Regions from separate parts of the Streptomyces sp. NPDC001231 genome, predicted to be linked through region 1. Evidence: riboswitches for the same ligand, from Rfam matches in the RefSeq annotation. Region 1 holds a riboswitch; each other region holds the start of a gene.
What was found. A riboswitch is a leader RNA that binds a small molecule or an ion and turns the genes downstream of it on or off. The one in region 1 is predicted to bind S-adenosylmethionine.

Region 1 (4,941 bases):
CGATCGTCTCACTGACCACCTCGCGCTCCTCGACCTGCGGCTCTCCGGCCAGGTCGAGGTGGACGTACTCGACGACCTTCGACGAGCGGGTCACGTCGAAACGGGTGAGATTGCCGCACAGGGTGCAACGCCACCGGGTCGTGGCGGTCGGCAGGGGAACCGTCATCGTGACTGTTCGCTTCCTTCTGTGTCCGTGACGCGCCAGCTTCCCTGGGCGTGTGGCACGTAACCCTACGGCCTGGCGGCGACTCGGCGCCGGTCCGTCCATGGCGGCGAGGCGGTCTGTGCGCTTGCGTCCGGTTACGCCATGCTCTGTGCACATGATCGGCAACAGGCACACGGTGGCCGCCCGGACGATCAGGGCGGCCAGGGCGGTACGGAGCATGCAGGCGCCGGTGACGTGCGCCCTGATCGTCCTGTGCTGTCTGATCTTCGTGGCCGGCCCGGCGGCAGGCCTCAATCCCTCCTACGGCACGGGGGACGCGCTGCTGCTCGCCCAGCGGGCCTACTTCCGGCGGTGGGGCGTGATCCCCGCCGATTTGTTCACCGGCTCGCTCCGGGCCGCCCTCACCCCCGCGACGGCCCTGTTCGTGCACGGCAGCTGGGTGCACCTGCTCGGCAACATGCTCTTCCTCTACGTCTTCGGGGCGATGACCGAGGAGCGCATGGGCCGCGTCCGCTTCACGCTGTTCTACGTCGGCTGCGGCTACCTGGCCCTGGTGGGCTACGCGGCCGCCAACGCCGCCTCCGGGCAGAGCCTGGTCGGGGCCTCGGGCGCGATCTCGGCGGTCCTCGGCGCCTTTCTCTACCTCTTCCCCAGCGCCCGGGTGACCAGTCTCTTCCCGTTCCTGTTCTTCCTGCCGCTGCGCTTTCCCGCGTGGGTGGTGCTGCCCTTCTGGGCGGCCCTCCAGTGGCTGGCCGCAGGGCGCGCCGCCGAGGGGCCGCAGGTCGCCTACCTGGCCCATGTGGTGGGCTTCGCCCTGGGCTTCGCCTGCGCGTGGGCCTGGTTCGGACGGAAGACTAGAGTGAAGGCCGCCCCTGCTCCGGCCCCCGAGGGAGAGAACCAGCCGTGATCACCGCGATCGTCCTCATCAAGACCAGCGTGGACCGGATCCCCGAGATCGCCGAGCGGATCGCCTCACTGGACTCGGTCAGCGAGGTCTTCTCCGTCACCGGCACGTACGACCTGATCGCCATGGTCCGGGTGCGGCAGCACGAGGACCTGGCGGAGGTCATCCCGGGGCGGATCAGCAAGATCCCGGGCGTCGAGGGGACGGACACGCACGTGGCCTTCCGCACCTACTCGCAGCACGACCTGGAGGCGGCGTTCGCCATCGGGCTGGACTCCTGACCGCCCCGGGCTCCTGAGCGGGCGGATCACACCGCGGGCACGCAGCGGCCGTCCTCCGTGCGGTACGTCCACTTCGCGCCGTCCCTGACCAGCTCCCGCACCGCCGCCACGAAGCGGTCCACGTGCTCGTCGGGCGTGCCCGCGCCGAAGCTCACGCGGATGGCGTTGAGGGACTTCTCGCCCGGGGCGGCCTCGGGCGCACCGCACTCGCCCTGGCTCTGCGGATCGCCGCCCAGCAGGGTGCGGACCAGGGGGTGGGCGCAGAAGAGGCCGTCGCGGACGCCGATGCCGTACTCGGCGGAGAGGGCGGCTGCGAAGTGGGAGCTGTTCCAGCCCGCCACGACGAAGGAGATCACGCCGACCCGCGGGGCGTCGTCGCCGAACAGGGACAGCACCCTGACCTCGGGCACCTCGGCGAGACCCGCCCGCACCTTGCGGATCAGGTACCGCTCACGCGCGACGAGGTCGCCGAAACCGGCCTCGGTCAGCGCCGTGCAGGCCGAGGCGACGGCGTAGGCGCCGATGACGTTCGGGGACCCGGCCTCGTGGCGGGCGGACGACTCGTGCCACCGCACGTCCACGGAGCCGTCGGCGCGCCGCGCCACCGTACGGCTCGCGCCGCCGCCCGCGAGGTACGGCTCGGCCTCGCGCAGCCAGTCGGCGCGGCCGGCCAGGACGCCGGAGCCGAAGGGGGCGTACAGCTTGTGGCCGGAGAAGGCGACCCAGTCGACGTCGAGGTCGCGGACGGACACCGGGTGGTGCGGGGCGAGCTGGGCGGCGTCCAGGACGATCCGGGCGCCGTGCGCGTGGGCGGCGGCGGCCAGCTCCCGTACGGGCCACAGCTCGCCGGTGACGTTGGAGGCGCCGGTGACGCAGACCAGGGCAGGGCCGTGGGGGTCGCGGCCGGCGAGGGCCCGCTCCAGGGTCGCCACGGCCCGCTCCGGGGTGCGCGGGGCGTCGAGGCAGGTCACCCGCGCGTCCCGCCACGGAAGCAGCGAGGCGTGGTGCTCGGTCTCGAAGACGAAGACCTCGCAGTCCGCGGGCAGCGCGCGGGCGAGCAGGTTGAGGGAGTCGGTGGTGGACCGGGTGAAGACCACCTGGTCCTCCGCACGGCAGTCCAGGAACTCCGCGACCGTCTTCCGGGCGTTCTCGAACAGGTCGGTGGAGAGCTGGGAGAGGTAGCCGGCGCCGCGGTGGACGCTGCCGTAGTACGGCGCGTACGCCGCCACGTCGTCCCAGACGCGCTGGAGGGCGGGCGCGCTGGCCGCGTAGTCGAGCGCCGCGTAGGTGACCTCCCCGCCGGTGACGAGCGGAACGGTGACGTCCCGGCCCAGCACGGGCAGCGGGGCACGGACGGACTGGTCGGCGGCGACGGCGACGGTGGGGTCGGCGGAAACGGACATGGGCGAACTCCCGTGAAAGCAGGCGAAATCACCACGCGAGCGGGCACGGCTCAAGCGTGGAGAAGGGGGGAAAGGGTGATGCGGAGGCGGGGCTCTACGCCCTAACGCATTCGCTTGCTCACGGGAGGCTCCCTCGTACGACCAGGACCCCTGGTGACGCGAGGGGTCCGCGCTTGCCGTAGACCTCGCTGCCTACGGCCTGGTCTTCACCCGGGGCACCCCGCCACGGACGGAGGGTTGCCGGACAGCCGGCCGGGGCCACATGGCTGTCACTCATGACCTGGTTCAGCATCCTGCCACACGATCTTCCACGCGCAAGGCGCAGTCCGGATCGTGGACTGCGCCTTGCGACGGGAGGTTCGGGTATCAGGCGTTGCTGACGGCCACCCAGCGCTCCAGCGTGTGCTTGGCGGACCCGGAGTCGATCGACTCCGCCGCGCGGTCCATCCCGGCCCGGATCTGTTCGACGAGGGTGCCCGGGCCCGGCCGCAGAGCCACCAGCGCCGCCGCGGAGTTCAGCAGGACGGCGTCCCGTACGGGCCCCTTCTCTCCGTCCAGCAGGCGCCGGGCCACCTCGGCGTTGTACGAGGCGTCACCGCCCCTCAGCGCCTCCACGGGCACCAGTTCGATGCCGACGTCCCGCGGGTCGAAGCGCTCCTGGGTCACCTTGCCGTCCCGGACGATCCAGACCTGCGAGGTGGCGGTCGTGGTGAGCTCGTCGAGGCCGTCGTCGCCCCGGAAGACCAGGGAGGAGTGGCCGCGCTCGGCGAAGACACCGGCGACGACCGGTGCCATGCGCGGGTCCGCGACCCCGACGGCCTGGGCCCGCACCCTGGCCGGGTTGGTCAGCGGGCCCAGCACGTTGAAGACCGTGCGGATGGCCAACTGGCCGCGGGCGGCGCCCGCGTGGCGCAGCGCCGGATGGAACTTGATCGCGAAGCAGAAGGTGATTCCGGCCTCCTGCGCGACCTCGGCCACCCGCCGCGGCGTCAGCTCCAGATTGACGCCGAGCTTCTCCAGTACGTCGGAGGCCCCGGAGGCGGAGGACGCGGCCCGGTTGCCGTGCTTGACGACGCCGGCGCCCGTACCGGCCACGACGATCGAGGACATGGTGGAGATGTTCACGGTCTTGGCGCCGTCGCCGCCGGTGCCGACGATGTCGACGGTCTCGCCGGGCACCTCGATCACATTGGCGTGCTCGTACATCGTCCGGACCAGGCCGGTGATCTCCTCCACCGTCTCGCCCTTGGCCCGCAGGGCCACCACGAACCCGGCGATCTGCGCGTCGGTCGCCTCGCCGCGCATGATCAGGTCCATCGCCCAGGCGGTCTCGTCGGCGGTGAGGTTCCGGCCATCCAGCAGGCCGTTCAGCAGGGCGGGCCAGGAGCGGCCCGCCGCGGTGTTGCCTCCAGCGGGGGTCACAGCGTTCATATGCCGCTCCTGGGTCGGTGTCCCGTATGCGGGACGCGAGTCTCGAACAGGTCCACCCTATCCAGCCCCGGGCATGGCGAAGGGCCCCGTCCGGGGATCGGACGGGGCCCTTCGACCGTGGCGTGGCGACGCTCAGCGGTCAGTGATCAGTGGTGGCCGTGGCCGCTCGTGATCTCCTTGTACTCCTCGACGGTCGGCTTCGGGATCTGGTTGTCCTCGCCGTAGTACGCGTTGCTGAGCTTGGCGCGCAGCTTCTGCGAGCCCTTGATCTTGCGCTCGACGCCGTTCTCGTCGACCGCCGGGCCGATCTCCGCCGGCTCGTACTGGTCGTGCGCCGTGAGCGTGTAGAGCTGCTCCTGGCTGAGCGGCTCGTGGACCTCGATGAACTCACCGTGCGGCAGGCGCTTGATGATGCCGGTCTCGCGACCGTGCAGCACCTTCTCCTTGTCGCGGCGCTGGAGGCCGAGGCAGATCCGCTTGGTGGCGACGAACGCGATGATCGGTCCGACGAAGAAGCCGATCCGGACGAACCAGGTGACCGCGTTGATCGACAGGTGGAAGTGCGTGGCCCACAGGTCGTTGCCGCCGCCGACCAGCGTGATCATGTACATCGTGATCCAGGCGACACCGAATGCGGTACGCGTCGGGGCGTTGCGCGGGCGGTCCAGGATGTGGTGCTCGCGCTTGTCGCCGGTGATCCAGGACTCGATGAACGGGTAGACCGCCAGCGCCGCCAGGACCAGGCCGAAGAGGACC
Region 2 (4,941 bases), on a different contig from region 1:
GGGGCTCACCCCGACGGTCCGCAGCTCGGATATGACGGTCCCGCACGGCCACATCTCCAAGCAGGGTTCGGACTGGCTGCGGTGGATCTTGTGTGAGGCCGCCCGGACCGCCAAGCGGTCTCCGGAGTTCGCCGCCTCCTACCAGCGCCTCGCCCGGCGCCGTGGCAAGAAGATCGCCACCACCGCGATCGCCCGCCGTCTGCTCACCCACGCATACCACCTGCTGCGCGCGGTCCAGGCGCAACACGTCCGGCAGGGGACTCGATGACACCAGCCGACGACAACCGCCAGGGGTGGTCGCAGACTCCGGGTCCGCTCGCATCTTCCCATGAGACGGGCTGTCGCTCGTGCTCGATGACCTGACTGAGCAGCCCGGATCCCCGAACCAACCACGGTCATGGCGCCGGCCCACCCGGCCAGACGCCGAATGGGTGGATGTGAGCTCACTCCGCCAGGCCATCAGCGCATCGGGGGCGTCAACGACCTAATCCCTGAACATTGGTGACGCTTCCTCGCCCCCGACTCAGGGCTGCCGCTCGTCGGCCCTGCCACAAGCACGAGGAAGACCCACCATGGAAAGCACCTCGGCTAAGAACAAAAAGCCGCAGGCCGGGGTCACTTCTACGCTTGACAGGCCCGGCCCTCATGGGTGGGACGATGCTGCTCGGAGCGCGCTGCCGTCCGCGAGGCTGCCGTGAAGGCTCCGGTTCAGCCCCGTTGGCGGGCTGCCGGGTGAGTGCACGTGCATCTCCGGACGGTCACGCTGGCCGCCGCTCTACCGGGGGTGGGTCTTTTCACGCCGGACCCCGCGTTGGTATATCTGGGCGACACTAGGGGGTGGCTGGCCACTTCCGCCGTGCCGGAAGGTCGGGCATCTTGAATACCGCACCCATATGCGGTCGCTGCCGTCAGATCGTCGAACTGCGGAGCGGGATCATCGTCCTGCATTGGAGAGAGGGTTTCTCTTCTTCCCCGTGTCCTGGGTCCTACCGCGCGTCCACGAACGTCCGCTGGCTGAAGGGCGAAGAGCTCGAGCGCTACCAGCTCGAACGGGCAGGGAGGGCCAACCGCCGCCGCCAGCGCCTTCGGGCCGCCCACGACGCTGCCCGCCGCGCCATGAACCCCTACGACGACGACCCAGTTCCAGCGCCGGAATTGCTCCCCATGCACGAAGGTCGCCGCTACGTGGCCGTCATGCTTCCCGGCTCGGGCCCGGCGGACGTGTGGCTCCCGGGCAAGACCCGAGGCGAACAGCAGCGCTTCATCGGCCGCTTCCTGCCCAGCACACACGGCCTCAGGTGGAACGAGAAGCGGGGCTGCTGGAGTGTGCCTACCCGTCACTTCCTCGAGCTGGCTCGACACCTGCTGCGCTACAACCAGGTAATCATGCTTGGGCGTGAGTTCAACCCGTACGAGAGGTGCAACGGCGCCTGCCGTCACGCATTAGGCCCCGACTGCCAGTGCTCATGCAGGGCGAAGTATCACGGTCGAGGGCGATGGAAGGCAGGATGGATCGAGGTGAACGAGTTCGACACCGACTACCGCGGGGACTCCTGGCACTGGACCATCTTCACCCGCGCTACCGACAGGCGATAGTGATATTGGCGTGTTATCTGTGGGACGTCTCCACGCCTCCCCGGGGCACCGACTGCCCGTCAGCTGTCCACCAGGACTGATCGAGACTTAGCGCACGATCCAAACGCGGATGTTCCTCAACCCCCGCCTCCAGCACGCCAGAACTTACCTTCGGCAAATCTCTTGTACTCACTCAAAATCTTGTGCATTCTTCAAGCGTGACTTCAGAGGAACTGCTGGACGACATCTTCGCCATCCGCTGGCCGCTGCCGCACTTCCCCGAGGACGACCAAACCCCTCCGCACGCACGCGGCGCCGCAGTGGACGACGCGTGGAGGCCCCGCGTGGCCTTCCTCCGGAGACTGGGAGCCGCAGCGGCAGACCACGGCCCGGACTACGATCCGCTCCTCGCCGCTCTTGAGGACCTCGTCGCGATCAAGAAGGCCGCCGATGAGCAGATTCGCCTGCTCCTGGCCTACGGCCGGGTCTACGTCACCCCGCGCCCGCACACACTGGAAACCCTCGGCCAGGCCGCCGGCCTCACCCCCTCAGGCGTCAGCCGCGCCTTCGGCGCCAAGGAGATCCTCGCCGTCGGGAACCTAACCGGCCAGCGCCCCGCCGCAGTCGAGATCAACGATCACCACCCCGATATCTTCCCCGGTGATGACAGCCGACGGCGGTGCACCTGGGGAGGCAGCAAGAACAACCCCTGCACCGACGAGCCCAAGTACGCTGTCACCGACAAGTCCGGCACCAAGTGGGCCTGCTGTGACAGCCACCTGCCCGGCTACCTCCGCTCCCGCCCCGCGCCTGAGCCGAACGGGCACTCCGCGTAGGCCCTGTACTGCCGAAGCTGCCGCCAAGTAGCGCTGTGTAGTCGAGCCTTTGCCGCCGACCCGGTCATTTGCCGTCCACATGGGGGCGGGCCAAGTGGCGCAATGGGGAGGTCTTGTCCCACACGTGCCAGCGCGCACCGCACACGGGGTCGGTCTCATACGTCACCTTCGCCGGGAAGCCGTCGGCCCTGACCCGCTCGACGGGCGGACCGGAGAGCACCCTGCCGCATCGGGGGCAACGGTCTGGGGTGCGCATGGGGTGCATGCCCATCGTTGTTCCTGTTCCTGGTCCTGGTCCTGTTGTTTCGGCGTGCGTGTTCGCGGGCTTCGGCGGCCGGTCGCGGGTCCGTGAGGCGGGTGGCCAAGTGACGGAGCTCCAGCTCCCGCCCCTGTTGGTGAACGCTATCCATCCTTGGACGTCCGTCGCGCCGCCGTCGCAGGACAGCAGACGCCAGGCGCCGGGGGTCCAGGCGAAGACCGCGTCCTGGCCGAAGCACCGACCCAGTTCACGCGCCGCCGAGTCGCTCAGGCCGGCGACGGCGGCGCTCTGCTCGATGTGCGTGCCGTGCGCATCACCTCCCGCTGCGGGCCACCACGCGAGCCCTCGCCGGTCGAGATCGTCGAGGAGCAGGGCCTGAGCGCGGGCGTTGTCCTCGTCGAGGGCGGGACGGCCGTGGGCGTCGCACGCCGTGACGACGTGGAGGGCGGCGGTGCCGGCAGGTTCCGGAAGTTCGGGGAAAAGGCCGTCGGCCGTGCCCCGCGGACGCGGTCTGACCCGTACCGTCCGGTCCGGGAATCGGATATCGACGACCGTCCGCCGGTAGAGTTCCCAGTTCGGGGGTGTGGTCGCAGGGTCAGTGACCTGCATGAGGGCCTCCTGTGGACGAAGGACCCCCTTACCCACCGGCAGGGAGATCGGTGCTCGCTCCCACAGGGCCGTGGGAGCAGATTCTCGGCGCTATCGGCGTCGTGACCGAGCGGAACGATGCCACAACACCGGTCAAGGGACAAAGCATTGTGGATCACATTGTGCAGAATCCGGACAGGTGTTACTTTCGCGTCCGGTCACGAGTTCCAGCGTCAAGTCCCGGCTTGCTGGACGACATCCCGCTCGCTGCGGATGCCCCGGGTGACGGCCAGCCCGGCGCGCGGTGCGTTGGGGAACCGCAGATCACCGGGGTGCGGACGTGCACTACCGGGGTCCATCGACTCCGGAAGGTTGACCGCCCGTGCCCGTTTCCGACGCGATCCCCGAATTGCCGATGAGGCTGCAGGTCCAGAAGCCTGAGCCGACACCCGAACCCGCCATGTCCGCAGTCGCAGAGCCGGGCCGCGCGGGCCTGGTGACGATCGGCCTAGATGCTGCCCGGGCGCTGTTCTCCACGGCCGAGGCGAGCGGCTTCGGCCGACCAGGAACTGACGAGATCTTCGACCAGTGGCTCGACAGCGGATTCGACGTCGCCTTCTATCGCAACGCAGACCGCCCCCTTCAGGCACGTGCCGTCAGCCAGGAGGATCGTGTTCCCGAGTCGCTGACCAACAGCCCTATCGGAGAGGCCTGGTTGGAGTCGGTCTGCCTCAATCCTCGCCGGCTCGCACCAGTCGAGCCTCGGGAGCCGGACCCGGTATCCGCGGAGGGCGAGGAGGCTGACGGAACAGATGCCCGGACCGGTGCCGGCATGCCCGGCAACCGCTGGGGAGACGAGGAGGACAAGCGGCGGTACGCGAAGGTGGAGTATCAGGATGACGGCTGCGTTCTGACGGTCGTGGGCGACTTCACCGAAGGAACGGGGAAGGAGTCGGCCTATCACCTGGGTGGCGAAATCACCTCGTACACCGGCGGAGATTGGTTCGAAACGCTCAGCACCCTCACTGAACTCGCTCAGGCAAGGCTGGAAATGGAGGGATGGACCCCGGACGGCCAATGGCAGATCCGGTGGTCCTCCAGCGTGTGTGACGTCACGAACCCGCCGAACGGGACCATTGAGGTGTTCGAGCAGTACGGCTTCGATCCGGACGAGATCACGCAGCACTATGTGTGCATCTACAGCCAGGGCAGCAACGGCTACACCGTCGAGTTCATCGCGGAGCACCGGGGAGAGGACCACGTCATGTACCTCCAGCTGGGGTTGGATCCTGGCAGTGAGGAGCCGGGCAGAGGCAGTCTCGAAGAACTGCGGAGCCACCTGGAGCAAGCGACGGAGCGGGTGCGGGAGGCCGGCTACACCACGCTCGATGGCGACTGGACCGTCCACTGGACACGCTGCCACGTGCCTCTGGCCGAGCTGTGATCGACTGACGGCCCCAGGCTGCGGTGTCCTGTGCCTGTTGTTTCCTTCCAGCCGAAGGACGAAGAGGGCGAGCAGCTGCCGCCCGAGTCCACACTCCTGGCACAGCACCACCACCAACGGGCCGGGGCAGCCCAACACGGCAGAGGCAAACCGCGGTCAATCTCAGCTTGAATTTAAAGGTTCCCCCTCGGCCTTCAAGGTCGGGGGGTGTCTTGTTTGTGGGGGTGTTTGCCGACGGG
Region 3 (4,941 bases), on a different contig from region 1:
CTCGTCGAACGCGATGATCTTGGCCATGTGAAGTGGTCCTCCCAGGACTGGGGGTGATTACTTCGGACCGCGCCCGCGCCCGCGACGGACGGCCCCGACCGGAGGTTCCTTGCCCCACCCGGCCCGTGGCCTCACCGACCCGGTCCTTCGTTGTCACTCTCACCTTCAGAGTGCTAACGCCAATGATTAGCACTCGACCCCTCCGAGTGCAAGCGCCTTCGGGGCGTCGGCGGGGCACTCAGCCGGGCGCGAACACGGGTGTGCCGGGCCGTGCGAGCGCGCGGTGCGCGGACCCGGGCGTGCCGACCGCCGACGGTGAGGTGCGCCGACACAGCGAAGGGCCCGCACCCCGGCAGCGGAGGTGCGGGCCCTTCTGTAGAAGAACGTCGCTTGCGGTGGTCGCGCGATTCAGGCCGTGACGCGGACCATGTCGGCCTGCGGACCCTTCTGGCCCTGCGAGATCTCGAACTCGACCCGCTGACCCTCTTCCAGCGAGCGGTAGCCGTCCATCTGGATCGCGCTGTAGTGGACGAAAACGTCCGCACCACCGTCGACCGCGATGAAGCCGTACCCCTTCTCCGCGTTGAACCACTTGACGGTGCCCTGAGCCATGCCTAACTCCCCTATTACTGGCCCTTGCACAGATCCACACTTCGCGGACCCGGGTCAGACCTCACCCCCCGTGGATCGGGGGCGTGCGCCGGAACGCGTCGACCGCGGCTGAATGTATCTGTCCAACTGCCGTCTGCAACAGGTCAATCGGACGAGAAATCTGGACGTACGCGGTCCGGAATATAGGGAGAATTCGCGTGAATTCAGGGCAAGTCGGGCCCCGCAAACAAGGCAAATGCCGCAAAAGGCCCGCAGACTTTGGCTACTTCTTGCCGGGCCCGCGGCAAGAATCCGTGGCCCCGGATTCGAAGTTCGGGGGCGCGTTCCCCAACTCTACCGCGCTCAACCACACAGAATTGCCCCCTCCGCTTCTCTCGCGGAGGGGGCAATTCGACGAACTCTGCGTGACCAGGATTACCGAAGGTAATGATCAGCCGCCGGCGACCGCCGGGATGATCGAGACGCCCGCGCCGTCCGGGGTGACCGTCTCGAGGCCCTGCTCGAACCGGACGTCGTCGTCGTTGACGTACACGTTGACGAAGCGGCGCAGCTTGCCCTGGTCGTCCAGGACCCGTGCCGCGATGCCCGTGTGGTTCTTCTCCAGGTCCGAGATGACCTCGGACAGGGTCGCGCCCTCGGCGCTCACCTCGGCCCGGCCGCCGGTGTAGGTGCGCAGGATGGTGGGGATACGAACGGTCACGCTCATGCCAGGCCAGCCTCTCGGAAGGAGTCCAGGGTCGGACGGATCGTCGCGGTCAGGCCGGTGCCGGCCACCGCGTCCAGCGTCTTCAGCCCGTCGCCGGTGTTGAGGACGACGGTGGTCTTCGTCGGATCGAGGACACCGTCCTCGACCAGCTTCTTCGTCACGCCGACCGTCACACCGCCCGCCGTCTCGGCGAAGATGCCCTCGGTCCGCGCCAGCAGCTTGATGGCGTCGACGACCTGCTCGTCGGTCACGTCCTCCACCGCACCGCCGGTGCGGCGCGCGATGTCCAGGACGTACGGGCCGTCGGCCGGGTTGCCGATGGCCAGGGACTTGGCGATCGTGTTCGGCTTCTGCGGCCGCACGATGTCGTGACCGGCCTTGAAGGCGGTGGACACCGGCGAGCAGCCCTCGGCCTGGGCGCCGAAGATCTTGTACGGCTTGTCCTCGACCAGCCCCAGCTCGATCAGTTCCCGCAGGCCCTTGTCGACCTTGGTGAGCTGGGAGCCCGAGGCGATCGGGACGACGATCTGGTCCGGCAGCCGCCAGCCGAGCTGCTCGCAGATCTCGTACGCCAGCGTCTTGGAACCCTCGGCGTAGTACGGCCGCAGGTTGACGTTGACGAAGCCCCAGCCCTCGCCGGCCGGATCGCCGATCAGCTCGGAGCAGAAACGGTTCACGTCGTCGTAGTTGCCCTCGATGCCGACGAGTTCGCCGCCGTAGATCGCGGCCATCACGACCTTGCCCTGCTCCAGGTCGTGCGGGATGAACACGCAGGAGCGCAGTCCGGCGCGGGCGGCCGCGGCGCCGACGGCGCCGGCCAGGTTGCCGGTCGAGGAGCAGGAGAGAGTGGTGAAGCCGAAGGCGCGGGCCGCCTCCAGCGCCTGGGCGACCACGCGGTCCTTGAAGGAGTGCGTCGGGTTGCCGGAGTCGTCCTTCACGTACAGCCCGCCGGTCACCCCCAGTTCGCGGGCGAGACGGTCGGCCCGGACGAGCTTGGTCCAGCCCGGGTTCAGGTTCGGCTTGCCGGCGACGTCCGCGGGGACGGGCAGCAGCGGCGCGTAGCGCCAGATGTTCGCGGGGCCCGCTTCGATCCTCTTGCGCAGCTCCTCGGTGTCGTAGGCCGAGAAGTCGTAGGCGATCTCCAGCGGGCCGAAACACTCCTCGCAGGCGAAGACCGGGCCGAGGGGGACGCGGTGACCGCACTCGCGGCAGCTCAGCGCCGCGGCGGGGCCGAGGTCCACAGTGGAGTCGGTGCTGCTTACAACGGTCTGCACAGCCATGTGAGGCGAGGCCCTTTCTCCTCATCTTCCTCACGACGCATCTCGCCGTGAGACGGATTTGGCACCTTCCCTAGCCGGGAGCCTCGCGAAGACGATCGGCTGTGCTCGCACAGCAGTCGATACGAGAACCGGCTGGAGGGTTGCCGGGGCTTCATCGGGCCGTGTCCCTCTGCCCCTCTGGATGAGCTGTATTCGGTTGTGACGCGGAGGTGACCCCCGGCATGGGATGGTCGTCCGCGTTGTTCAGACTGTAACGGAAGGCCAGGACGGTTGAGTCAGTCGTCCGAAGCGCGAGACAACAGTGAGGAGCCGCTGACCGTGCTGGAAGAAGTCGAGCGCTGGCTGGCCACCCGCTCCTGGTCCGTGGCCGACCGGTCGCTCCACCAGATCCTGGCGGCGAAGCAGCGCACCGGCCAGTCGGTCTCCGTGGTGCTGCCCGCGCTGAACGAGGAGGCGACGGTCGGCGACATCGTCGCGGTGATCCGCCGCGACCTCGTGGAGCGGGCCCCGCTCGTCGACGAGATCGTCGTCGTCGACTCCGGCTCCACCGACCGCACCTTCGAGGTGGCCGCCGCCGCGGGCGCCCGGGTGGTGCGCCGCGACGAGATCCTGCCGCGCCTGCCGGCCGTGCCGGGCAAGGGCGAGGTCCTGTGGCGCTCCCTGCTCGTCACCCGCGGGGACGTCATCTGCTTCGTCGACGCCGATCTGCGGGAGTTCTCCTCCGACTTCGTCACCGGCATCGTGGGCCCGCTGCTCACCGAACGCGACGTCGACCTGGTCAAGGCGATGTACGACCGGCCCTTCTCCGTGCCCGGCGGGCACACCTCCGGACCCGCCGCGGCCGGGCAGGGCGGGCGGGTCACCGAGCTGATGGCGCGCCCGCTGCTCAACATGCACTGGCCGCAGCTGGCCGGCTTCGTGCAGCCGCTCGGCGGCGAGTACGCGGCCCGCCGCTCACTCCTCGAACAACTGCCCTTCCCGGTCGGCTACGGCGTCGAGCTGGGCATGCTGGTGGACGCGCTGCACCTGGTGGGCCTGGACGCGCTCGCCCAGGTCGACGTCGGGGTGCGCAGGCACCGGCACCAGGACGGACAGGCGCTCGGCCGGATGGCCGCCGCGATCTACCGCACCGCCCAGCTGCGCCTGGCCCGGGGCCACCTCGTGCGCCCCTGCCTCACCCAGTTCGTCCGCGGCGAGAACGGCTTCGAGCCGCGGACGTACCACGTGGACACGGAGGAGCGTCCGCCGATGGCCGAGATCGCGGAGTACGCGGCCCGGCAGGTGGCGTGAAACACCGGTACCGCCCGTCTTCCGCCGGCTACGAAGCGGAACCGTACGTTTGAGCGTTTCGGGGCCGGGCTAGGTTGAGGCGTATGGCTTCTACGCACGGTGCCGAGGTACTGGTCGCGTCCAATCGCGGCCCGGTTTCGTACGAGGTGCGCGAGAACGGCTCGCTCCACTCCCGGCGCGGAGGCGGAGGGCTGGTGTCCGGGCTCTCCGCGATCGGCCCGGAGGCGGACGCGGTGTGGGTGTGCGCCGCGCTGAGCGACGCCGACCGGGAGGCGGCGGGCCGCTTCGAGGGCGGGCGCCGGCTGCCGTCGGAGGCGACCGGCGGGCAGCAGGTGCGGATGCTCGACATCGACGCGAAGGTCTTCTCCGACGCCTACAACGGCATCGCCAACTCGGTGCTGTGGTTCGTCCACCACATGCTGTACCAGACGCCGCTGGAGCCGGTCTTCGACGCGGAGTTCCGGCGCCGCTGGAAGTCCTACGAGGCCTACAACCTGGCCTTCGCCGAGGCGCTGGCGGAGGAGGCGACCGAGGGGGCGGCCGTGGTGGTGCAGGACTACCACCTGACGCTCGTGCCGGGGATGCTGCGCGACTTCCGGCCCGATGTGCGCATCGGACACTTCTCGCACACGCCATGGGCGCCGGCGGACTACTTCCGGATCCTCCCCGACGACATCGCCGAGCAGGTGCTGCGCGGGATGCTGGGCGCGGACCGGCTGGGCTTCCTCACCCAGCGGTGGGCGGACGCGTTCGCCGGGTGCTGCGACGCGCTCGTCGGCGGGCTCGGGGGCACCCGGATCGGGGTGCACGGGCTGGGCGCGGACGCGGAGTTCCTGCGGGAGCGGTCGCACCGTGCCGACGTCGAGGAGCGGATGGCGGCGCTGCGCGGGGAGATCGGCACCGGACCGGACGGGCACCCGCGCCGGACGATCGTGCGGGTGGACCGGACCGAGCTGTCCAAGAACATCGTGCGGGGGCTGCACGCGTACCGGCAGCTGCTGGAGGACCGCCCGGAGTGGCGCGAGCGGGTGGTGCACGTGGCGTTCGCCTACC

Region 2: it holds a riboswitch for S-adenosylmethionine, as region 1 does, so the genes downstream of both, ACFY3J_RS38020 (hypothetical protein) here and ACFY3J_RS24600 (aminotransferase class V-fold PLP-dependent enzyme) in region 1, are expected to answer to the same signal.
Region 3: it holds a riboswitch for S-adenosylmethionine, as region 1 does, so the genes downstream of both, thrC (threonine synthase) here and ACFY3J_RS24600 (aminotransferase class V-fold PLP-dependent enzyme) in region 1, are expected to answer to the same signal.

The regions. Positions count from the first base shown of each region.
Region 1 is NZ_JBIAXS010000021.1:30,121-35,061, forward strand. Features, by position in the region: gene ACFY3J_RS24585 (hypothetical protein) at 1-166, opposite strand, end outside; gene ACFY3J_RS24590 (rhomboid family intramembrane serine protease) at 321-1,073, shown strand; gene ACFY3J_RS24595 (Lrp/AsnC family transcriptional regulator) at 1,070-1,351, shown strand; gene ACFY3J_RS24600 (aminotransferase class V-fold PLP-dependent enzyme) at 1,378-2,754, opposite strand; SAM riboswitch class IV at 2,919-3,035, opposite strand; gene trpD (anthranilate phosphoribosyltransferase) at 3,121-4,185, opposite strand; gene ACFY3J_RS24610 (cytochrome bc complex cytochrome b subunit) at 4,332-4,941, opposite strand, start outside.
Region 2 is NZ_JBIAXS010000057.1:18,737-23,677, forward strand. Features, by position in the region: gene ACFY3J_RS38005 (IS110 family transposase) at 1-268, shown strand, start outside; gene ACFY3J_RS38010 (hypothetical protein) at 1,794-2,411, shown strand; gene ACFY3J_RS38015 (DUF3293 domain-containing protein) at 2,476-3,279, opposite strand; SAM riboswitch class IV at 3,475-3,584, shown strand; gene ACFY3J_RS38020 (hypothetical protein) at 3,641-4,702, shown strand.
Region 3 is NZ_JBIAXS010000007.1:118,514-123,454, reverse strand. Features, by position in the region: gene groL (chaperonin GroEL) at 1-27, opposite strand, end outside; gene ACFY3J_RS11000 (cold-shock protein) at 409-612, opposite strand; gene ACFY3J_RS10995 (MoaD/ThiS family protein) at 1,043-1,318, opposite strand; gene thrC (threonine synthase) at 1,315-2,598, opposite strand; SAM riboswitch class I at 2,617-2,786, opposite strand; gene ACFY3J_RS10985 (glucosyl-3-phosphoglycerate synthase) at 2,917-3,888, shown strand; gene ACFY3J_RS10980 (trehalose-6-phosphate synthase) at 3,972-4,941, shown strand, end outside.